DNA from 3 places in the Enterobacter vonholyi genome. Region 2 is predicted to be linked to each of the others. Evidence: predicted binding sites of a transcription regulator. Region 2 holds the regulator's gene; each other region holds the start of a gene.
The links. The regulator PurR, encoded in region 2, represses purine synthesis genes. The targets are predictions, from matches to a motif close to CANGCAAACGTTTGCNTG.
Positions count from the first base shown of each region.

Region 1: the regulator PurR is predicted to act here: its motif matches at 1,410-1,427, upstream of gcvT (glycine cleavage system aminomethyltransferase GcvT).
Region 3: the regulator PurR is predicted to act here: its motif matches at 3,327-3,344, upstream of raiA (ribosome-associated translation inhibitor RaiA).

Region 1 is NZ_CP162152.1:3,677,602-3,685,759, reverse strand. It holds gene ubiI (FAD-dependent 2-octaprenylphenol hydroxylase) at 1-1,088, shown strand, start outside; gene gcvT (glycine cleavage system aminomethyltransferase GcvT) at 1,486-2,580, shown strand; gene gcvH (glycine cleavage system protein GcvH) at 2,604-2,993, shown strand; gene gcvP (aminomethyl-transferring glycine dehydrogenase) at 3,120-5,993, shown strand; gene AB3N39_RS17185 (SDR family oxidoreductase) at 6,064-6,807, shown strand; gene bglA (6-phospho-beta-glucosidase BglA) at 6,868-8,158, opposite strand, start outside.
Region 2 is NZ_CP162152.1:1,865,153-1,873,310, forward strand. It holds gene punC (purine nucleoside transporter PunC) at 1-39, opposite strand, end outside; gene punR (DNA-binding transcriptional activator PunR) at 154-1,065, shown strand; gene purR (HTH-type transcriptional repressor PurR) at 1,083-2,108, opposite strand; gene AB3N39_RS08895 (YnhF family membrane protein) at 2,406-2,495, shown strand; gene AB3N39_RS08900 (MFS transporter) at 2,657-3,823, shown strand; gene sodB (superoxide dismutase [Fe]) at 3,862-4,443, opposite strand; gene AB3N39_RS08910 (C40 family peptidase) at 4,566-5,339, opposite strand; gene grxD (monothiol glutaredoxin 4) at 5,678-6,025, shown strand; gene rnt (ribonuclease T) at 6,070-6,720, opposite strand; gene gloA (lactoylglutathione lyase) at 6,816-7,223, opposite strand; gene AB3N39_RS08930 (alkene reductase) at 7,324-8,158, opposite strand, start outside.
Region 3 is NZ_CP162152.1:3,385,262-3,393,419, reverse strand. It holds gene tyrA (bifunctional chorismate mutase/prephenate dehydrogenase) at 1-531, shown strand, start outside; gene AB3N39_RS15865 (SMP-30/gluconolactonase/LRE family protein) at 592-1,464, shown strand; gene pheA (bifunctional chorismate mutase/prephenate dehydratase) at 1,461-2,621, opposite strand; Phe leader region at 2,652-2,777, opposite strand; gene pheL (pheA operon leader peptide PheL) at 2,729-2,776, opposite strand; gene raiA (ribosome-associated translation inhibitor RaiA) at 2,888-3,229, opposite strand; gene bamD (outer membrane protein assembly factor BamD) at 3,498-4,235, opposite strand; gene rluD (23S rRNA pseudouridine(1911/1915/1917) synthase RluD) at 4,367-5,347, shown strand; gene yfiH (purine nucleoside phosphorylase YfiH) at 5,344-6,075, shown strand; gene clpB (ATP-dependent chaperone ClpB) at 6,205-8,158, shown strand, end outside.

The DNA.
Region 1 (8,158 bases), 1.8 Mb from region 2:
CCGTTGCACCGGATGCGCCGCCGGAACTCCGCGTCTCGGCGATCAATGCGGCCAGCGAAAAGCTGCTGACGCACCTTGGCGTCTGGGCAGATATTGTGGCGCATCGCGCCAGCTGCTATCACGGCATGGAAGTGTGGGATAAGGACAGCTTTGGTCATATTGCTTTTGATGATGAAAGCATGGGCTATAGCCATCTGGGGCACATCGTTGAAAACGCGGTGATCCACCACGCGCTGTGGCAGAAAGCACAGCAGTGCAGCGACGTGACGCTGATTGCGCCTGCGCAGATCCAGCAGGTGGCATGGGGCGAAAACGAGGCGTTTATCACCCTGCAGAGCGGCGACATGCTGACCGCGCGTCTGGTAGTCGGTGCTGACGGTGCGAACTCCTGGCTGCGGAATAAAGCCGACATCCCGCTGACCTTCTGGGACTATCGTCATCACGCGCTGGTCGCGACGATCCGTACCGAAGAGCCGCACGGCGGCGTGGCGCGCCAGATTTTCCACAACGACGGCATTCTGGCGTTCCTGCCGCTTAGCGACCCGCACCTGTGCTCGATTGTCTGGTCCCTGGTGCCGGAAAAAGCCCAGCAGATGCATGAGGCGACGCCGGAGGCCTTTAGCCAGGCGCTGTGCGTGGCCTTTGATAACCGCCTTGGCCTGTGCACGCTTGAAAGCGAACGTCAGGTATTCCCGTTAACCGGCCGCTACGCGCGTCAGTTTGCGGCGCACCGTCTGGCGCTGGTGGGGGATGCGGCGCATACCATTCATCCCCTGGCAGGACAGGGCGTTAACCTCGGCTTTATGGACGCGGCGGAGCTGGTTGAGGAGCTGCGTCGCCTGCATCGCGAAGGGAAAGATATTGGTCAGCATCTGTACCTGCGCCGCTACGAGCGCAGCCGCAAGCACAGCGCGGCGATGATGCTGGCGGGCATGCAGGGCTTCCGCGAGCTGTTTGCCGGAGCGAATCCAGCGAAAAAACTGCTGCGCGATATTGGCCTCAAGCTTGCTGACACCCTTCCGGGCGTTAAGCCCCAACTCCTCCGTCAGGCGATGGGTCTTAACGACCTGCCGGACTGGCTGCGTTAATTTAGACCCCTGTCACACTTTCTTTTCCCGGCCTCTGCGCCGGGGAAATTCCCTCGTTTGAAATATTCTAATTTCACGTCATTTTTCGCATTAGATAATCTAATGTCGCATTTTTCTCGTTACGGAAATTCGGCCCGATTTTCCGCACGAAATATCACCATGTGCTAAATCCTGTTAGAGCATTGTTAATTTTGTGCGGGGTTAATCGCATTTTTCCAGTGAATAACTCTGTAGGCTTTTTAGCGTTTTTTGGTCATAAGCTAATGTGATGACCCATTTTGCCTTATGGTTAACCGCCGGTTTCGGTGGTAAGTTCAGGTAAAAGAGAACGTTTGCGTCGGTGCCCGAACGCGGGGCCGATACCGGGTTTCACGGTGAATTTTTCAACGAGGACAAGATGGCTCAACAGACTCCATTGTACGAACAACACGTGTTATGCGGCGCCCGCATGGTGGACTTCCATGGCTGGATGATGCCGCTGCACTACGGCTCTCAGATTGATGAGCACCACGCGGTGCGCACCGATGCCGGTATGTTCGACGTGTCCCATATGACGATTGTCGATCTGCGCGGTAGCCGCACCCGGGAGTTTTTGCGTTATCTGCTGGCAAACGACGTCGCCAAACTGAAGACGCCGGGCAAAGCGCTCTATACCGGCATGCTGAATGCCTCGGGCGGCGTGATTGATGACCTTATCGTTTATTACTTCACTGAAGATTTCTTCCGCCTCGTTGTAAACTCCGCCACCCGCGAAAAAGACCTCTCCTGGATCACCCAACACGCCGAACCTTATGCCATCGACATCACCGTCCGTGACGATCTGTCGCTGATCGCCGTGCAGGGACCAAACGCGCAGGCGAAAGCCGCCTCTCTGTTTAACGACGAGCAGCGCAAAGCAACCGAAGGCATGAAGCCGTTCTTCGGCGTGCAGGCGGGCGATCTGTTTATCGCCACCACCGGCTACACCGGTGAAGCGGGCTACGAAATTGCGATGCCGAACGAGAAGGCCGCTGATTTCTGGCGTGCGCTGGTGGAAGCGGGCGTGAAGCCTGCGGGTCTGGGCGCGCGCGATACGCTGCGTCTGGAAGCGGGAATGAACCTTTACGGTCAGGAGATGGATGAAGGCGTCTCTCCGCTGGCTGCCAACATGGGCTGGACCATCGCGTGGGAACCGGCTGACCGTGAGTTTATTGGCCGTGAAGCGCTGGAGATGCAGCGCGAGAAGGGCACCGAACAGCTGGTGGGACTGGTGATGAAGGAAAAAGGCGTGCTGCGAGGCGAACTGCCGGTGCGCTTTACCGATGCTGACGGCAATCATCGCGAAGGCGTGATCACCAGCGGAACCTTCTCCCCGACGCTGGGCTACAGTATTGCACTGGCACGCGTGCCAGCGGGCATTGGCGAAACGGCGGTGGTGCAAATCCGCAACCGCGAAATGCCGGTCAACGTGACCAAACCGATTTTTGTTCGCGCCGGTAAGCCGGTCGCCTAATCATTTTTATCAGGAGAACTTCAATGAGCAATGTGCCAGCAGAACTGAAATACAGCAAAGAACACGAGTGGCTGCGCAAAGAGGCGGACGGCACTTACACCGTAGGGATCACCGAGCACGCGCAAGAGCTGCTGGGCGACATGGTGTTTGTTGACCTGCCTGACGTGGGCACGACCGTGAACGCGGGCGACGACTGCGCCGTGGCGGAGTCCGTAAAAGCGGCATCCGATATCTACGCGCCGGTAAGCGGTGAGATTGTTGCCGTCAACGACGCGCTGAGCGATTCGCCAGAGCTGGTCAACAGCGAGCCTTATGAAGGCGGCTGGATCTTCAAGATCAAAGCCAGCGACGAATCCCAGGTTGCCGCGCTGCTGGATGCGACCGCGTACGAAGCACTGTTAGAAGACGAGTAAGCCATTATCCCTCTCCCCTTTGCGGAGAGGGTAGGGTGAGGGGAACAGACGACACCCTCACCCCAGCCCTCTCCCTCAGGGAGAGGGAGAAAACACATTCACTGCACGTTTCAGGAACCATCGCTCATGACACAGACTTTAAGCCAGCTTGAAAACCGTGGCGCCTTCATTGAACGTCACATTGGGCCGGATGCTCAGCAACAGCAGGAGATGCTGAAGACGGTTGGCGCGGATTCATTAAACGCACTGATCGGCCAGATTGTGCCAAAAGACATCCAGCTTGCCACGCCGCCTCAGGTGGGGGAAGCCACCACGGAATTCGCCGCGCTGGCGGAGCTGAAGGCCATCGCCGGCCTGAACAAGCGCTATAAGTCTTACATTGGCATGGGCTACACCAACGTGCAGTTGCCGCCGGTGATCCTGCGCAACATGCTGGAAAACCCGGGCTGGTACACCGCTTACACCCCCTATCAGCCAGAAGTCTCCCAGGGCCGCCTGGAAGCACTGCTGAACTTCCAGCAGGTGACGCTGGACCTTACCGGCATGGATATCGCCTCTGCTTCTCTGCTGGACGAAGCGACCGCCGCCGCCGAAGCGATGGCGATGGCTAAGCGAGTGAGCAAGCTGAAAAATGCTAACCGCTTCTTCGTGGCGGCGGACGTGCATCCGCAGACGCTGGACGTGGTGCGCACTCGCGCAGAGACCTTCGGCTTTGACGTAATCGTCGACGACGCTGACAAAGTGCTGGATCATCAGGACGTTTTCGGCGTTCTGCTGCAGCAGGTGGGCACCACCGGCGAAGTTCACGACTACGGCGCGCTGATTGCCGAGCTGAAATCCCGCAAGGTGGTTGTTAGCGTTGCCGCCGATTTTATGGCGCTGGTGCTGCTGACGGCACCGGGCAAACAGGGCGCGGATATCGTCTTCGGCTCTGCGCAACGCTTCGGCGTACCGATGGGCTACGGCGGCCCGCACGCGGCGTTCTTCGGCGCGAAAGATGAATTCAAACGCTCCATGCCTGGCCGTATTATCGGCGTCTCCAAAGATGCTGCCGGTAATACCGCGCTGCGCATGGCGATGCAGACCCGCGAGCAGCACATCCGCCGCGAGAAAGCGAACTCCAACATCTGTACCTCACAGGTGCTGCTGGCAAACATCGCCAGCCTGTACGCCGTGTTCCACGGCCCGGCTGGTCTGAAGCGCATTGCCAGCCGCATTCACCGCCTGGCCGATATTCTGGCCTGCGGCCTGCAGCAGAAAGGCCTTAAGCTGCGCCACGCTCACTACTTCGACACCCTGTGTGTGGAAGTGGCGGACAAAGCGGCCGTGCTGGCGCGCGCGAATGCGGCAGAGATCAACCTGCGCAGCGACATCCACAACGCCGTCGGCATTACGCTGGATGAAAGCACCACCCGCGACGATATCCTGAACCTGTTCAGCGTGTTGCTGGGTGACGCGCACGGTCTGGACATTGATGCGCTCGACAAAGAGGTCGCGCTCGACAGCCGCTCCATTCAGGAAAGCATGCTGCGTAACGATGCGATCCTGACGCATCCGGTCTTTAATCGCTATCACAGCGAAACCGAGATGATGCGCTATATGCACTCTCTGGAGCGCAAGGATCTGGCGCTGAACCAGGCGATGATTCCGCTGGGCTCGTGCACCATGAAACTGAACGCCGCGGCAGAGATGATCCCGATCACCTGGCCTGAATTCTCCGAGCTGCACCCGTTCTGCCCGCCAGAGCAGGCAGAAGGTTATCATATGATGATCAACCAGCTTTCCGACTGGCTGGTGAAGCTGACCGGTTATGACGCGCTCTGCATGCAGCCGAACTCCGGCGCGCAGGGTGAATATGCGGGCCTGCTGGCGATCCGTCACTATCACGAAAGCCGCAACGAAGGTCACCGCGATATCTGCCTGATCCCAAGCTCCGCCCACGGCACCAACCCGGCCTCAGCCCAGATGGCGGGCATGGAAGTCGTGGTGGTGGCGTGCGATAAGAACGGCAACATCGATCTGGCCGACCTGCGCGCGAAAGCCGAACAGGCGGGCGACAAGCTCTCCTGCATCATGGTGACCTATCCGTCCACCCACGGCGTGTACGAAGAGACCATCCGTGAAGTGTGCGAAGTGGTGCACCAGTTCGGCGGTCAGGTATACCTCGACGGCGCGAACATGAACGCACAGGTGGGCATTACTTCTCCGGGCTTTATCGGCGCGGACGTGTCGCACCTTAACCTGCACAAAACCTTCTGCATCCCGCACGGCGGTGGCGGCCCGGGCATGGGTCCTATCGGCGTGAAAGCGCACCTGGCGCCGTTTGTCCCAGGCCACAGCGTAGTTCAGATCGAAGGCATGCTGACCCGTCAGGGCGCGGTCTCTGCGGCACCGTTCGGTAGCGCCTCTATCCTGCCAATCAGCTGGATGTACATCCGCATGATGGGCGCGGAAGGGCTGAAGCAGGCGAGCCAGGTGGCAATTCTGAATGCCAACTATATTGCGACGCGCCTGAAGTCTGCCTTCCCGGTGCTCTATACCGGCCGCGACGGTCGCGTGGCGCACGAGTGCATCCTCGATATTCGTCCGCTGAAAGAGCAGACCGGCATTAGCGAGCTGGATATCGCCAAGCGTCTGATCGACTACGGCTTCCACGCGCCAACCATGTCGTTCCCGGTTGCGGGTACGCTGATGGTTGAGCCAACGGAGTCTGAAAGCAAAGCAGAGCTGGACCGCTTTATCGACGCGATGCTGGCCATCCGCATGGAGATCGACCGCGTGCAGGACGGCGAGTGGACGCTGGAAGATAACCCGCTGGTCAACGCTCCGCACACCCAGCACGAGATGGTGGCTGAGTGGAACCACGGTTATTCCCGCGAGCTGGCGGTCTTCCCGGCAGGCGTGGCGAACAAATACTGGCCGACCGTGAAGCGTCTCGATGACGTTTACGGCGACCGTAACCTGTTCTGCTCCTGCGTACCGATGAGCGAATACCAGTAATCGCGCTGGTGCAGTAATCCAGTCCGGGTAAGGCGAAGCCGCCACCCGGCTTTTTTATTGGGAGAAGAAAATGGGCATTGCACTTGTGACCGGCGCCAGTCGGGGCATTGGGAAAGCCACCGCGCTGCAGCTGGCACGCGAAGGCTACACCGTGGCGGTGAACTATCATCACAACATTAAAGCCGCGACTGACGTGATAAACCAGATCGTTGAAGCTGGCGGTAAAGCCTTTGCCGTCCGCGCAGATATCAGTGATGAAGCTCAGGTGCTGGCGATGTTTGACAGCATCGATCGCGAAGGCGAGCCGCTTACCGCGCTGGTCAATAATGCGGGAATTCTGTTTGAGCAATCCACCATCGAGAATCTCTCCGCTGAGCGCATTAACCGCGTCCTGGCGACCAACGTCACGGGCTACTTCCTCTGCTGCCGGGAAGCGGTAAAACGAATGTCCTTCAGGCATGGCGGCAAGGGTGGGGCGATAGTGAATGTCTCTTCTGCAGCGTCGCGTCTGGGCGCGCCGGGTGAATATGTGGATTATGCCGCGTCCAAGGGGGCGGTGGATTCGCTGACAACGGGTTTATCGCTGGAGGTAGCGGCGCAGGGCATTCGCGTCAACTGCGTCCGTCCGGGTCTGATCTATACCGATATCCATGCTTCCGGCGGAGAGCCGGGGCGAGTGGATCGCGTGAAATCGTTGCTGCCGATGCAGCGCGGCGGCCAGCCGGAAGAGGTCGCCCAGGCGATTGTCTGGCTGCTGAGCGAGAAGGCGTCTTACGTGACGGGGAGCTTTATTGAGCTGGCGGGTGGGAAGTAAACCCCTAACCTAACCCTCTCCCCAAAGGGGAGAGGGGATCAAGCGTAACGGCGCTCGGTGTTAAAGTTTCTCGCCGTTGCTGGCAATCACGCCCTTATACCACTCGAAGCTTTTCTTGCGTGAACGCGACATGTCGCCCGTACCGTCGTCGTGTTTATTCACGTAGATAAAGCCGTAGCGTTTGCTGTACTGGCCGGTGGTGAACGACACGCAGTCGATACAGCCCCATGGCGTATAGCCCATCAGATCCACGCCATCGTGGGTAACGGCTTTGATCATCTCCTCCACGTGGGCACGCAGATAGTCGATACGATAGTCATCGTTGATGCTGCCGTCTTCTTCAACCTTGTCGTAGGCGCCGAAGCCGTTTTCAACGATAAACAGCGGTTTCTGGTAACGCTCGTACAGTTCGCACAGGGAATAGCGTAACCCTACTGGGTCAATCTGCCAGCCCCAGTCGGAAGCCTTAACGTGCGGGTTCGGCACGCTGCCTTCGAAACCGGAAATCGCGTCCCCGGTGCCGCCTTCCGCTTTCACCGCGTTGGTCATGTAGTAGCTGAAGCCCAGGTAGTCGCAGGTACCTTCACGCAGGATCTGCTCGTCGCCTGCCTCCATTTTGATGGAGAACCCGCGGCGCTCCCACTCGTTCAGGACGTAAGACGGGTAGTAACCCCGCAGCTGGACGTCGGTAAAGACGTAGCGCTCGCGCATCGATTCCTGGGCGAACATCACGTCTTCCGGCTTGCAGGAGAATGGATAGAGCGCCACCATGGCCAGCATGCAGCCGACTTTCATCTCCGGATTGATGCGGCGCGCGGCTTTCACCGCCAGGGCGCTGGCCACAAACTGGTGGTGAAGCACCTGATACATGGTCTCTTCGGGATTTTCGTGTTCGGTGTAGACCACACCGGAGCAGCAGTAGCCGAACAGCGGTGCGCGCCAGTTGCGCTGGTTATTGATTTCGTTGAAGGTCATCCAGTATTTGACCTTGTTTTTGTAGCGCTCAAAAACCACTTCCGCGAAGCGCACAAAGAAATCGACCACTTTACGGTTGGTCCAGCTACCGTATTCCTGCACCAGGTGCAGCGGCATTTCGAAGTGGGAGAGGGTGATCACCGGTTCGATGTTGTACTTCAGCAGCTCATCGAACATGTCGTCGTAAAACTTCAGCCCCTCTTCGTTTGGCTGCGTTTCATCACCTTTCGGGAAGATGCGCGTCCAGGCGATGGAGGTACGGAAACACTTGAAGCCCATCTCGGCAAACAGCTTGATGTCTTCTTTGTAGTGGCCGTGGAAATCGATAGCTTCATGGTTGGGGTAGTATTTCCCCGGTACCACCTCCTGCGTGATT
Region 2 (8,158 bases):
GCCGCCGAGCCAGACTAAAAAACCGTTCCTGGGTTGCATTATTTTATTCTCCTGAGGAGGCAGGTATACATTGGCGCTGAGTGTAGGGAGTGCAAAGCCGCTTGTGAAACGCTAATATTTGGCGGGTGCATTCAAATTTTTTGCAGGCAGAAAATGTGGTCAGATTATTCTCTTGAAGTGGTCGATGCTGTCGCGCGTAACGGCAGCTTCAGCGGTGCGGCGCAGGAGCTGCACCGCGTCCCTTCGGCCATCAGCTACACGGTGCGTCAACTGGAGGAGTGGCTGGCGGTTCCGCTGTTTGAGCGGCGGCATCGTGACGTGGAATTGACGCCCGCCGGGGCGTGGTTTTTGAAGGAAGGGCGTTCTGTTATCAAAAAAATGCAGATCACCCGCGAACAGTGCCAGCAGATCGCCAACGGCTGGCGGGGACATCTTTCCATCGCGGTGGATAACATCGTGAAGCCGGAACGCACCCGACAGATGATTGTCGATTTCTATCGTCATTTCTCTGACGTTGAGCTGCGGGTCTCGCAGGAGGTGTTCAACGGGGTGTGGGATGCGCTGGCGGACGGCAGGGCGGAGATGGCGATTGGCGCGACGCAGGCGATCCCGGTCGGGGGACGTTACGCCTTTCGCGACATGGGGATGCTGAGCTGGAAATGCGTGGTGGCCAGCGATCATCCTCTGGCAGCGATGGACGGGCCGCTTAGCGACGATACGCTGCGCAACTGGCCCTCGCTGGTGCTGGAGGATACGTCCCGTTCATTGCCCAAGCGTATCACCTGGCTTCTGGACAACCAGCGGCGGGTGGTGGCTCCGGACTGGGAATCGTCGGCGACGTGCCTCAGTGCCGGACTGTGCGTCGCGATGGTGCCCGTTCATTTTGCGCGTCCGCGCATCAATACCGGCGAATGGGTTGAACTGACGCTGGAAAATCCGTTCCCGGACGCGGCCTGCTGCCTGACCTGGCAACAAAATGATGTCTCGCCCGCCATGGCCTGGCTGCTGGATTATCTGGGGGACAGCGAAACGCTGAACCGGGAATGGTTACGGGAGCCAGCGTAGCTGGCCCCGTAAAGGGATTAACGACGGTAGTCGCGGAACGGACCGTCCGCAACGGAACGGCGTTCAATCAGGCGCGGGTGAACTTCAATGGACTGCGACTCTTCGCGCTTGTTGACGATCCTGTCGAGCAGCATATTGAAGGCCGTTTCGCCCAGCGAATCTTTCGGCTGGTGAATGGTGGTCAGCGCTGGGGTGAAGAAGCGCGCGTTACGCACGTTGTCATACCCGATCACGGAAATATCCTGCGGTACGCGCAGACCCAGTTCATCGGCGGCGCAGAGCGCGCCCATGGCCATGATGTCACCCCCGCAGAAAACGGCGGTCGGACGGTGCGGCTGGGAAACGATCTGCTGCATTGCGCGGTAGCCTGATTCCGGCTCAAAGTCGCCCTGCACGATCCAGTTTTCCGGCACGGTGATCAGCGCTTCTTCCATCGCTTTCATAAAACCGGCAAGACGGCCCGCCCCGGTGTTGCGCTCCAGCGGACCCGGGATCACGCCAATCTCGCGGTGACCGCGTTCGATCAGGTAACGGCCGGCCATATAACCGCCTTCAAAGGCATTGTCGATAACGGAGTCGGTGAAATCTGCACGCGCTTCGCCCCAGTCCATAACGACCATGGGGATGTGGCGATACTCTTCGAGCATCGACAGCACGGATTCCGGGTACTCGGAACACATCACCAGCAGGCCGTCAACGCGCTTCTGAGCCATCATCGACAGGTAGGCGCGCTGTTTTTCAATGCTGTTCCACGCGTTGCCCAGAATCAGGGTATAGCCTTTCTGGAAGCAGTTTTTTTCAACCGCTTCAATGATCTCGGCAAAATAGGCCGCTTCACTACTGGTCGCCAGCAATCCAATGGACTTGGTGTGATTAACCTTAAGGCTACGCGCGACCGCACTTGGCGAATAATGCAGCTCCTTGATCGCTGCCCAGACGGCGTTGCGCGTCTCTTCCGCCACAAAGCGGGTTTTGTTAATTACATGTGATACGGTTGTAGTGGAAACGTTTGCGCGTTTTGCTACGTCTTTAATTGTTGCCATTAAATGTCACTCCAGACCATATCCTAAACTCCTGAAAAACTTGAAGGTAAACGTTTGCCTTCTCTCACCCTTATCACGCAATCTTGAATTGCGGCACGCCGGGAAAACGACACGGGACGTCAGGAGGGGGTCAATGGCCGGTACGCTAATAAATTTAGCGTGGAATTTTGTCCTATCTTGATGAAAAGGGGAAGAGGTAAAGTGGTTCTCAGTATAAATCCAGGAAGATTTTTGACGTAATCTGTGCAAAAATGAGCAAGCTCACTTTTCGTGTGGGGATTAAAAGGAGAAAAATTGATGAGTTCCGATCTTAAGTTTTCGCTGTTCACCACCGTTGTTGTGCTGGCTCTGATTGTTGCGGCCGGTCTGACGGCTGCGCTGCACTGATTTACGCGGAGGGAGAGCCTTCCCTCCCGACTCCCCGGATTGTTACTTCTCTGGCAAAAATCTTTTGCCATTTTGTTAACTTCTCATTTTTTGTGATTGATGTCATGCTTTCCGCTTCTTTGTTCTGTGTCACCACATGACACGGCATCCGGAGTTGACGCATGAAAATCAATTTTCCCCTGCTGGCCCTGGCGATTGGCGCTTTTGGGATTGGCACCACTGAATTCTCCCCGATGGGGTTACTGCCCGTCATCGCCCGCGGCGTGGACGTCTCGATCCCTGCGGCTGGCATGTTGATCAGCGCCTACGCTATCGGCGTGATGGTGGGGGCGCCGCTGATGACGCTTCTCCTTTCTCATCGCGCGCGCCGCAATGCGCTGATTTTCCTGATGGCGATTTTCACCCTCGGCAACGTGCTTTCGGCCATTTCGCCGGACTACACCACGCTGATGCTGTCGCGTATTCTGACAAGCCTCAACCACGGCGCGTTCTTTGGGCTGGGGTCGGTCGTGGCGGCAAGCGTGGTGCCAAAACATAAGCAGGCGAGCGCCGTGGCCACCATGTTTATGGGTCTGACCATCGCTAACATCGGCGGTGTTCCTGCTGCAACCTGGCTGGGAGAAGCGATCGGCTGGCGTATGTCTTTCCTGGCGACGGCCGGGCTGGGCGTGGTCGCGATGGTGGCATTGTTCTTCTCCCTGCCGAAAGGCAGCGCCGGAGAACGTCCGGAAGTGCGTAAGGAGCTGGCGGTGCTGATGCGCCCGCAGGTGCTTTCCGCGCTGCTTACCACCGTTCTCGGGGCAGGGGCGATGTTTACCCTCTATACCTATATTTCACCGGTACTGCATGACATTACCCACGCAACGCCTCTCTTTGTGACCGCGATGCTGGTGCTGATTGGCGTGGGCTTCTCGATTGGCAACTATCTCGGCGGGAAATTTGCCGACCGTTCCGTGAGCGGGACGCTGAAGGGCTTCTTAACCCTGCTGATTGTCATCATGATCGCCATTCCGTGGCTGGCGCGTAACGAGTTTGGCGCCGCGATGGCGATGGTCGTCTGGGGTGCAGCAACGTTCGCCGTGGTGCCACCGCTGCAGATGCGCGTGATGCGTGTTGCGCATGAAGCGCCGGGCCTCTCATCCTCGGTCAATATCGGTGCCTTTAACCTGGGCAATGCGCTCGGTGCGGCGGCCGGTGGGGCCGTGATTTCAGGTGGTCTGGGATACAGCTTTGTGCCGGTGATGGGGGCAATCATTGCCGCGCTTGGCCTGCTGTTGGTGATGATGTCGGGTCGTAAACAGCCAGAAGCAGCCTGCGCTGCGGAATAAACCAAAAACGCAGAAGGGCGAACCCTTCTGCGTGTCTTTTACGCGGCGAAGTTCTTCGCCACAAAGTCCCAGTTAACCAGTGCCCAGAAGTGTTCCAGGTAGTTCGGGCGCGCGTTACGGTAATCGATGTAGTAAGCGTGTTCCCATACGTCCACGGTCATCAGCGGCTTCGCGCTGGTGGTCAGCGGGGTGCCCGCGTTAGAGGTGGATACGATAGCCAGTTTGCCATCCGCCTCTTTAACCAGCCACGTCCAGCCTGAACCGAAGTTCTTGATGGCTGCATCGGTAAATTTCGCTTTGAAATCTGCGAAGCTGCCAAATGCGGCGTTGATAGCGGTAGCCAGTTCACCGACAGGTTCACCGCCGGCATTCGGCGCCAGGCAGTGCCAGTAGAAGGTGTGGTTCCACACCTGAGCGGCGTTGTTGAATACGCCACCCTCAGAGCTGCGGACGATCTCTTCCAGCGTTTTGCCTTCAAAATCGGTGCCCTTGATCAGGTTGTTCAGGTTGGTGACGTAAGTCTGGTGATGTTTGCCGTAGTGATATTCCAGGGTTTCCGCAGAAATGTGCGGTGCCAGGGCGTCTTTTGCATACGGTAGTGCAGGTAATTCGAACGACATTGCTTCTCTCCTTATTGTATTTTGCGTTGCCAATAACCACACAGACAACAAGGACAGGATAGCAAATTGAAAGGGTATGCAAAAGAGGAACTTACCCTGCCACGGGTGTGGCAGGGCAGGGGTTAGCGAATGGTTTTCGGCGTCATCACGCGGCGTGCGCCGACGTAGTGGCGTACCCAGTAGTCTTCACTGAGAGAGGTGATCTGAATATCCTGACCGCTACGTGGAGACTGGATGAATTTTCCGTTGCCTACATAGACGCCAACGTGGTCAGCCGTCCCGCGGCCTTGGGTGCGGAAGAACACCAGATCGCCATTTTCCAGCTCACCGCGGTCAACCGGTGAGGCATCGCGCAGGTGGTACATTTCGTTGGCGGTGCGCGGAATGCGGAACTTGACCAGATCTTTATAGGCGTAATAGACGAGGCCGCTGCAGTCAAAACCGGTACGCGGCGAAGTCCCACCCCAGTGATAAGGTTTACCAATCTGCCCCATCAGTTTATTCATTGCGGTTTTTTGCGCTTTCTGTACGCGCACTTTATGCACTTCCGCAATTTTCGTGACCTTCGTGCATTTCGCCTTATGGCCTTTACGCGTGATGCATTTTTCAGTAACGAGGTTAGCGGCGGTTTGCGAAGCTTTACTTTTGGCAGAGTGGGCAGTGCGGGAAGGTTTTGTTTTCGTTTTGCTGGAAGCGGTCTGTTTCGTCTGAGCCGGTGTTTTTTTCTTGTCGTTCTTAGCGGTGGTTTTTTTCTTACGTTCTGTGGCTTTCACCAGATGGTTTTTTTGTACAGCAGAATGCCGCGCCTGCTGAGAGGCGTTTGCCACTGGCGTGAAAGTGAGTGAAGTAAACAGTAAAGCACAGAGCGTGATCGAGATTTTATTTATCCGCGCCACTGGGCAGTCCCCTGATAAATGCAGGTCATCAATAATACCCGCGTGTGATTTACAAAGCCCGTCGATTCTAATCTATAAAAAGCCAGAAAGTTAATAGCATTTTTCAATCTACAATCGTGTTTCGTTAGCAAGTGCAAAAAAATTCATCGTTCTGTCGCACATTTGCCCGCTCCCTAAGCAAAACCCTGACTGCCGCAGGGGTAAACACCATTTGCAATGCAACTTTTCGTGACTCGGGGTAGAATGTATAAACGTGACAAAAATGTTATTTTCCGATGCCAGTCTGAACCGCTACAATGTCAGACGAATGCCGTAACAGAAGTTAAAGGAAGCAAGACATGAGCACCACTATTGAAAAAATCCAGCGCCAGATCGCTGAAAACCCGATTCTGCTGTATATGAAAGGTTCTCCGAAGCTGCCAAGCTGCGGCTTCTCCGCACAAGCGGTTCAGGCGCTGTCAGCCTGTGGTGAGCGTTTTGCTTACGTTGATATCCTGCAGAATCCGGACATCCGCGCTGAGCTGCCTAAGTACGCTAACTGGCCGACTTTCCCACAGCTGTGGGTTGACGGCGAACTGGTTGGCGGCTGCGATATCCTGATTGAAATGTATCAGCGCGGCGAACTGCAGCAGCTGATCAAAGAGACGGCGGCGAAGTACAAAACGGAAGAGCCGGACGCAGAGTAATTTTCTGCGCAAATAAAAAAGCGACCAGATAAGGTCGCTTTTTTTTATTCTTCGCAGTCACCCATCGGCAGCGGCCAGCCGCCAAGACGCTTCCAGCGGTTGACGATCTCACAGAACAGCTCTGCGGTGCGCTCCGTATCGTATAGAGCGGAGTGCGCCTGCGTTCCGTCGAACGGAATGCCAGCCGTAATGCAGGCTTTAGATAACACCGTTTGTCCCAGCGCCAGGCCGCTCAATGCGGCGGTGTCGAAGGTGACAAAAGGGTGGAAGGGGTTGCGTTTGAGCGACGCGCGCTCCGCGGCAGCCATGGTAAAGCTGTGATCGAAGGTGGCGTTATGGGCCACCATAATGGCGCGGCTGCAGTTGCTCTCTTTCATGCCTTTACGCACCATTTTAAAAATGGCGTGCAGCGCATCATATTCACTGACGGCACCGCGCAGCGGGTTATGCGGATCGATACCGTTAAACGCCAGCGCTTCTGGCTGTAAGTTTGCCCCTTCGAAAGGTTCAACGTGGAAATGCAGCGTGGTGTCCGGTGTAAGCCAGCCCTGTTCATCCATCTTCAGCGTGATGGCGGCAATTTCGAGCAGCGCATCGGTTTTAGCGTTAAATCCGGCTGTTTCTACATCAATGACAACGGGATAAAAACCACGAAAACGGTCGCACAGACCGCTAAATTGAGCGTTATCGGACATCAGGGTCTCTTACATGGGGAAAAAGCAGAGCGCATTATGGCAAATTTTGCGGGGTGATGCAGTAAAACTACGGGCGCACGTTGCGCCCTGAGGGATCAGTTGCCCAGACCGCGACCGGCGTCTTTGGCTTCAATCAGCTCGATTTTGTAACCGTCCGGATCTTCCACAAACGCAATCACGGTGGTGCCGCCTTTTACCGGGCCCGCTTCGCGCGTAACGTTACCGCCATTTTTGCGAATGCGTTCGCACGCATCGGCCGCGTTATCCACTTCCAGCGCGATATGGCCGTAGGCCGTGCCCAGCTCATAGCTGTCAACGCCCCAGTTGTAGGTCAGCTCGATCACTGCTTCATCCGTTTCCGGGCCGTAACCCACGAACGCCAGCGAGTATTTGTATTCCGGGTTTTCGCTGGTGCGCAGCAGCTTCATGCCCAGGACGTTAGTGTAGAAATCGATAGAACGTTGCAGGTCGCCAACGCGCAGCATGGTGTGAAGTAGGCGCATAATTTCCTCATTAACCAATGGAATAAAAAAGCTTTTTGATCAGAAACGATGTTTTAGTATAGCGGCGAACTGTCGCCGCTATCAATGAACAATGGCGAGATTACAGTGAAGGGTAGTCGGTGTAGCCTTCCGCGCCGCCGCCGTAGAAGCTTTCCGGACGCTGCGGGTTGAGCGCTGCTTTTTTCTGCAGACGAGCAACCAGATCCGGGTTGGCGATGTAGTCACGGCCAAACGCGACGGCATCAATCAGCCCTTTATTAATCAGATCTTCGGCTTTCTCCGGCGTATACGCCCCTGCACCAATGATGACCCCGTGGAAACGTTCGCGCACTTTCTGACGGAAAGCCTCAGTGTATGGCTTGCCGCCGGCCCAGTCCGGCTCGGACATGTGCAGATAAGCGATGCCACGTTTAGCCAGTTCTTCGATCAGGTACAGTGCATCGGCTTCTTCGTTCGGACCGTTGTCGACGTTCTGGAAAGAACCGATTGGGGAAACGCGGATCCCGATACGATCCGGGCTCCACTCCTGACATACGGCATCAACCACTTCCAGTACCAGGCGAGCGCGATTTTCGACGCTGCCGCCGTACTGGTCGGTGCGATGGTTAGACGACGGTGACAGGAACTGGTGCAGCAGGTAGCCGTGCGCGGAGTGCAGCTCAATCAGGTCAAAACCGGCTTCACGAGCGTTGGCCACGGCCTGGCGGAAGTCGTTAACGATACCCGGGATTTCATCCAGCTCCAGGGCACGTGGCATAGAGGTATCCACGCGGATCGCATTACCGTTTTCATCACGCAGGGAAGTGCGGGTATTTGCACTGAGGGCCGAAGCGGAGACCGGAGCCTGGCCGCCAGGCTGAATGCTGCTGTGAGAGATACGACCGGTATGCCACAGCTGGACCGCAATGCGACCCTCTTCAGCGTGAACGCCTGCG
Region 3 (8,158 bases), 1.5 Mb from region 2:
CCGATGTTTGGCCCGGACAGCGGCAGCCTTGCTAAGCAGGTGGTGGTTTACTGCGACGGTCGTCAGCCGGAAGCCTATCAGTGGTTCCTGGAACAGATTCAGGTATGGGGGGCACGACTGCACCGCATCAGCGCGGTTGAGCACGACCAGAACATGGCGTTCATTCAGGCGCTGCGCCACTTTGCCACGTTTGCCTACGGTCTGCATCTGGCGGAAGAGAACGTACAGCTTGAACAGCTTCTGGCGCTCTCTTCACCTATCTATCGTCTTGAGCTGGCGATGGTCGGGCGTCTCTTTGCGCAGGATCCACAGCTGTACGCGGACATTATTATGTCCTCTGAAAACAACCTGGCGCTGATCAAGCGCTACTATCAGCGCTTTGGTGAAGCCATTACGCTGCTGGAGCACGGAGATAAGCAGGCGTTTATCGATAGCTTCCGCAAGGTCGAACACTGGTTTGGCGATTACGCGCAGCGTTTCCAGAATGAGAGTCGGACTTTATTGCGCCAGGCAAATGACAGTCGCCAGTAATGCGATGATGTATATACTGAAAGCCAGCAATGCTGGCTTTTTTCATTTTGGGGAACTGTCATGGCCGAACCGCAGCTGCTGTTGAATTACACCGGGCATTTGCCTGAATGCCCGACTTGGAGCGCCGAAGAGCAGGCGCTCTACTGGGCCGATATTCTGGAAGGAGAGATCCACCGCTACCATCTGCCGACGGCGGAACATACCGTACTCTCTTTCCACGAGGAGGTGGGCTGTTTCGCGTTGCGCGAGCAGGGTGGTTTTATCGTTGCGATGAGAACGGGTATCTGGCTGACCGATAAACACGGCCTGCTGCGCCGCAAGGTGTGTGATAACCCCTCTAACCCGCAGCTGGCGCGTTTTAACGATGGAGGTACCGATCACCTGGGCCGCTTCTATGCGGGCACGTTCTGGGGGCCGGGAGATTACAACGGCGCCCTGCTGATGCGCATCGACAACGACCTGACGCCGAAGGTGATCCAGTGCGATATCCACGGGCATAACGGCTTAGCGTTTAGCCCGGATAAGCAGTGGATGTTTACCTCAGATACGCCAAACGGTGTGATCTATCGTACGCCGCTTGATGAGCAGGGCGAACCCGGCAGGCGCGAGGTGTTTCGTCAGTTTAAAGAGGGCGAGGGGATACCGGACGGCGCGGCGATGGATGTGGAAGGCTGTTACTGGAGCGCGCTGTTTGACGGCTGGCGCATCGCGCGTTTTTCACCGCAAGGGGAGCAGCTGGAAGAATATCGCATGCCGGTGCGTTGCCCGACGATGGTCTGCTTTGGCGGCGATGATATGAAAACGCTGTTTATTACCACCACGCGGGAGAATATGGATGCGGAGGAGGTGGCGAAATATCCGCTATCCGGGGCCATCTTCACCCTGCCGGTGGGCGTGGCAGGGATGAAGAAAAGCCGCTTTATCGAACGTTAGATTGGATCGACCGGCACGACGTTTTCGCTCGGGTAGCAGCCCAGCACCTTCATGGAACGCGTGATCTCGCCCAGCTCGCGGAGAGCTTTCTGCATGGAAGCGGACTCCAGGTTGGCCTGGATGTCGAGATAGAACATCTCTTCCCACGGGTTACCGTGGATTGGGCGTGATTCCAGCCTGGTCATGATCAGGTTGTGATTACGCAGCACCAGCAGGGCTTCAACCAGCGCACCGGCCTGTTGGCCGGTGGCCATCAGCAGCGTGGTTTTTGCTGGCACCTGGTCAGACACATTGATTGCCTTGCGGGCCAGCACCACGAAGCGGGTAATGTTTTGCGTCTGGTTTGCCAGGTTGCGTTCCAGCACCTGCAGGCCATACAGCGCGCCGCCCGCTTCGCTGCCGAGCGCCGCGACGGTGGGGGAATTAGCCTGCGCCACTTTTTCCATCGCCGCCGAGGTGCTTTCGGTGTACTCAATTTTCCAGTTCGGATAGCGGTTCAGGAACTGGCTGCACTGCTGGAACGGCTGCGGATGACTGTAAACCGTTTCGATCGTGTTCAGGTCCGTTGAGCCGGAGACCAGCACGCAGTGATCGATAGGGATCGTCAGCTCGCCGACCAGCGACAGGCTGGTGTGCTGCAGCAAATCGTAGACGTCGTTGATGGCGCCGGAGCTGGTGTTTTCAATCGGCACCACGGCGTAATCCGCCTGGCCGGTCTCGACCTGGTTAAAAATGTCGGCAAACTTCGCGCAGCCGCTCTCAATAAATTCTTCGAAATGGCGTGCAGCGTACTGACGTGCGGCCAGGTGAGAATAAGAGCCCTTCGGTCCCAGGAAGGCGATACGCGCAGAGTGTGGATTGGTTTTATTGAGGTGCTGCTGAAGTAACGCTTGCTGGGTCAGAACGGAGTCTTCAATGATGAGCTGGAACAACCGGGTTATGTAGTGGGCATCGAGGTGATGCGCTTTGCCGAGCTGAATGAGACGTTCCAGAAGATCCCGCTCGCGGTCGATATCACGGACCGGACGATGGGAGTCCAGCTTGGCTTTGCCTACTTCAACGGCAAGGGCGCGGCGTTCGGCCAGCAGCGCCAGCAGTTTCTCATCCAGCGCGCTGATTTTTACGCGCAGATCCAGTAACGGGTTTTCCGGTGTCATAGTGTTGCCTGTCTCATTTTATCGTTATCAATAAAAAAGGCCCCCCGGTGTGGGAGGCCTTGTTGTTCGTCTTCGCATTCTTTATCACACGACGAAACGCCTCCCGTTCAGGGGAAGGTAAAAAAGAATGCGAAGAAGAACGGCGTAAGTTTCATAAAGTCATCCTGCGATTGATACCGTTAAAGTACCTGTACTGTTTTCACCCTGTCAATAAAAAACAAAAAACGCGCCCGAAGGCGCGTTGGCGGTACACTCAATTTAAAGGATTACTCTTCTTCAACTTCTTCCGCGAAGCTGGCGTCTTTCACCGACGTTGCGGCGCGACGGGCTTCACCTTTGTGTTGCACTTTATTGAGCTGCCGTTCCAGCTTGTTGATCAAATCGTTAATAGCTGTGTACATATCCTCGTGTTTTGCGCTGGCGACCAGATGGCCGTTTGGAGTATTGATAGTTGCGTCAGCGATGAAACCCTGCGGCTCCTTGGACAGGATGATATGTGGATTAATCAAATGAGTTTGCCATTTATCCAGTTTGGCGAGACGGTCTGCGACGTGCTGGCGAATTGCCGGAGTAATTTCCATTTGTTTACTGGTAATGTTCATTGTCATAAATTTTACCTCTTGTCTTTCCGTCTTGGTGATTCCAGCATACCCGACCCAATGTCAAAATGTGTGATTTAGATCACGTTATTTTGTCGGTTTTTGTCAGGGAATCTTTTTTGTGAGGCAGGGCAGGAAGAGGTGAGATTTACCTTGTAGAAGGCATAAATTGGGGCCATAGTTGACAGGATGTGTTGAGGCTAACGCGCTTCAGCGATGCTCAGAAACGAACAAAAAAACGGCAGCCAGCGGGCTGCCGTTTTGCATTGAGGCAAAATCAGGTGTTGCTGCTGTTCGCGGCGATGATTTTCGCCACTTTTTCAGCCTGAGCGGTCATCTGCATCTGACGGTAAGCATTTTCCATCAGCTTCAGGCCGTCGCGCGTTGCCTGAGTATCCGGGTAATCGCGCAGCATACCTTCTACGCGGTTAACCACGGCAACCCATGCGCCACGGCGGGTATAATATTCCGCCACGGAGTATTCATATTTCGCCAGACGATCTTTCAGGAACACCAGACGTTTGGTGGCGTCGGTCACGTACTGGCTGTTTGGATAGCCGCGCACCAGCTTGGAGAAGTCATTGAAGGCATCACGCGCATGCTGCGGGTCACGGTCGGAACGATCCACGCCGAAGAAGCCCTGCAGCGCACTGTCGTCCAGCGCCATGTTGGTGAGGCCGCGCATGTACATCACGTAGTCGATGTTAGGATGAGTCGGGTTCAGACGCATGAAACGATCGATGGTTGCCTGAGCCAGCGGCAGATCGGCATTTTTATAGTATGCGTAGATGAGATCTAACTGTACCTGCTGCGAATACGGACCAAATGGATAGCGATTATCCAACGCTTCCAGTTGCGTTATCGCCTGTTTCCAGTTACCGTCCTGCAACTTTTGTTGTGCAGTCGCATAGATTTCATTCGGCGGATTGTCAGGGACCTGTTCATTTGAACCGGAGCAGCCCACCAAAGCCAGGCTCAACGTGGCCGCTGCCACCAGATATTTCATGCGCGTCATGACGTTTTGACTTTCCTCAAATGTTTGTCCGGGAGAAACTCTGTTCCTGCTCCCGATTAAGACCAGCTACAATAGCACACTATATTAAACGGCAAAGCCGTAAAACCCAACGTTAAACGAAGAAGCAGTTTATGGCACAACGAGTAGAACTCACCGCAACAGTCTCCGAAAATCAGCTCGGTCAACGCTTAGATCAGGCTTTGGCCGAATTGTTCCCTGATTATTCGCGTTCACGCATAAAAGAATGGATCCTTGACCAGCGCGTGATGGTAAACGGCAAAATCTGGGACAAACCAAAAGAGAAAGTGTTAGGTGGGGAAGCTGTCGCCATCAATGCTGAAATCGAAGAGGAAATCCGCTTCGAGCCGCAGGATATCCCATTGGACATCGTCTATGAAGATGATGACATTCTGGTAATCAACAAGCCGCGCGACCTGGTTGTTCATCCGGGCGCGGGGAATCCTGACGGTACGGTACTTAACGCGCTTCTCCATTACTATCCGCCGATCGCGGATGTTCCGCGCGCGGGCATCGTGCACCGTCTGGATAAAGACACTACCGGTCTGATGGTGGTGGCGAAGACCGTTCCTGCTCAGACACGTCTGGTGGAGTCGCTGCAGCTGCGCGAAATCACCCGTGAGTATGAGGCGGTAGCCATTGGGCATATGACCTCTGGCGGGACGGTAGAAGAGCCCATCAGCCGTCACCCGACCAAGCGAACCCATATGTCGGTGCATCCGATGGGTAAACCGGCGGTGACGCACTATCGCATTATGGAGCATTTCCGTATTCATACGCGCCTGCGTCTGCGTCTGGAGACCGGGCGTACTCACCAGATTCGTGTGCATATGGCCCACATCACCCATCCGCTGGTGGGGGATCAGGTCTACGGTGGTCGTCCACGTCCGCCTAAGGGCGCGTCGGATGAGTTCATCAGCGTATTGCGTAAATTCGATCGTCAGGCGCTGCACGCGACCATGCTGCGCCTTTACCATCCGATCACCGGTATTCAGATGGAGTGGCATGCGCCTATCCCGCAGGATATGGTGGACCTTATTGACGCGATGCGTGTTGATTTCGAAGAACATAAGGATCAAGTGGACTGGTTATGACCAAACTGATTGTCCCGGAGTGGCCATTGCCTGCCGGCGTGGCCGCCTGCAGTTCAACCCGCACTGGCGGTGTTAGCCAGGGCGCGTGGGAGTCTTTGAACCTCGGCGCACACTGTGGCGATAACCTGGAGCATGTGGAAGAGAACCGCAGGCGTCTGTTTGCTGCGGGGAACCTGCCTTCAAAACCGGTCTGGCTGGAACAGGTTCATGGCAAGGCGGTGCTGAAGTTGACGGGGGAACCCTATGCTTCTAAACGTGCTGATGCCTCTTACAGCAATACTCCGGGAACCGTTTGTGCTGTAATGACCGCGGATTGTCTGCCGGTACTTTTTTGTAACCGTTCAGGCACCGAGGTGGCTGCAGCACACGCGGGCTGGCGTGGACTGTGTGAAGGCGTGCTGGAAGAAACTGTCGCCTGCTTTAAGGATGAGCCCGCCAATATTATGGCCTGGCTTGGCCCGGCCATTGGTCCTCGCGCTTTTGAAGTGGGGCCGGAGGTTCGCGAAGCCTTTATGGTTAAAGATCCGCAAGCGGCGGACGCCTTCCTGCCTTCCGGAGATAAATATCTGGCCGATATTTACCAGCTTGCTCGTCAGCGGCTGAACAGCGTCGGCATAACGCAGATCTTCGGCGGCGATCGCTGTACATTCACCGAAAAGGATGATTTTTTCTCTTATCGCCGCGACAAGACGACGGGCCGTATGGCAAGTTTCATTTGGCTGATATAACCTAAAGAATCAAGACGATCCGGCACGTGCCGTTTTCTTTTCACATAATTCAGGTCATTAACCTTGAATAATTGAGGGATGACCTCATTTAATCTCCAGTAGCAAATTTGACCTGTTATGGGAGGAGTTATGCGTCTGGATCGTCTTACTAATAAATTCCAGCTTGCTCTCGCCGATGCCCAGTCCCTCGCACTGGGGCACGACAACCAATTTATCGAACCTCTTCATTTAATGAGCGCCTTGCTGAATCAGGAAGGGGGATCGGTACGTCCTTTATTAACGTCCGCTGGCATTAATGCTGGCCAGTTACGCACCGCTATCGATCAGGCGCTGAGCCGTTTACCGCAGGTCGAAGGGACCGGCGGCGACGTTCAGCCGTCGCAGGATCTGGTGCGCGTCCTGAACCTTTGCGACAAGCTGGCGCAAAAACGTGGGGACAACTTTATTTCGTCAGAGCTGTTTGTTCTGGCGGCGCTTGAATCACGCGGTACCTTGACCGACCTGCTGAAATCTGCCGGTGCGACCACCGCCAACGTGACTCAGGCGATTGAGAACATGCGCGGAGGTGAAAGCGTGAACGATCAGGGAGCCGAAGACCAACGTCAGGCTTTGAAGAAATTTACGGTCGATCTGACCGAGCGTGCTGAACAGGGCAAACTTGACCCGGTGATCGGCCGTGATGAAGAAATTCGTCGTACCATTCAGGTACTGCAACGTCGTACCAAGAACAACCCGGTGCTGATAGGTGAACCGGGTGTCGGTAAAACTGCGATTGTTGAAGGGCTGGCGCAGCGTATTGTCAACGGTGAAGTGCCGGAAGGCCTGAAAGGCCGTCGCGTACTGGCGCTGGATATGGGCGCGCTGGTGGCCGGTGCGAAATACCGCGGCGAGTTCGAAGAGCGCCTTAAAGGCGTGCTTAACGACCTGGCGAAGCAGGAAGGCAACGTCATTCTGTTTATCGATGAACTGCACACCATGGTCGGCGCGGGTAAAGCGGATGGCGCGATGGATGCCGGGAACATGCTGAAACCTGCGCTGGCGCGAGGTGAACTTCACTGCGTCGGTGCCACTACGCTGGATGAGTACCGTCAGTATATTGAGAAAGATGCTGCGCTGGAACGTCGTTTCCAGAAAGTGTTTGTTGCCGAGCCAAGCGTTGAAGATACCATCGCGATCCTGCGTGGTCTGAAAGAGCGCTATGAACTGCACCACCATGTACAGATCACTGACCCGGCCATCGTTGCGGCGGCGACGCTTTCGCATCGTTATATTGCTGACCGTCAGCTGCCGGATAAAGCGATCGACCTGATTGATGAAGCGGCGTCGAGCATTCGTATGCAGATTGACTCGAAGCCGGAAGAGCTGGACCGACTCGACCGACGCATCATTCAGCTCAAGCTGGAACAGCAGGCGCTGAAGAAAGAGTCTGATGAAGCCAGTAAGAAACGCCTCGATATGCTCAATGAAGAGCTGGACGATAAAGAGCGCCAGTATTCTGAGCTGGAAGAAGAGTGGAAAGCCGAGAAAGCCTCCCTTTCCGGTACGCAGACCATTAAAGCTGAACTCGAACAGGCAAAAATTGCCATTGAGCAGGCGCGACGCGTGGGCGATCTGGCTCGGATGTCTGAACTGCAGTACGGCAAAATTCCTGAGCTGGAAAAACAGCTTGAGATAGCGACGCAGTCAGAAGGTAAAACGATGCGTCTGTTGCGTAATAAAGTGACGGATGCCGAGATCGCGGAAGTCCTGGCGCGCTGGACCGGTATTCCCGTGGCGCGCATGCTGGAAGGCGAGCGTGAAAAACTGCTGCGCATGGAGAACGATCTCCACAATCGTGTGATTGGTCAAAACGAAGCGGTTGAGGCGGTATCGAACGCTATTCGTCGTAGCCGTGCAGGGCTGTCCGATCCAAACCGCCCGATTGGTTCGTTCCTGTTCCTGGGGCCGACGGGTGTCGGTAAAACCGAGCTGTGCAAAGCGCTGGCTAACTTTATGTTCGACAGCGACGATGCGATGGTGCGTATCGACATGTCCGAGTTTATGGAGAAACACTCCGTCTCGCGTCTGGTCGGGGCGCCTCCGG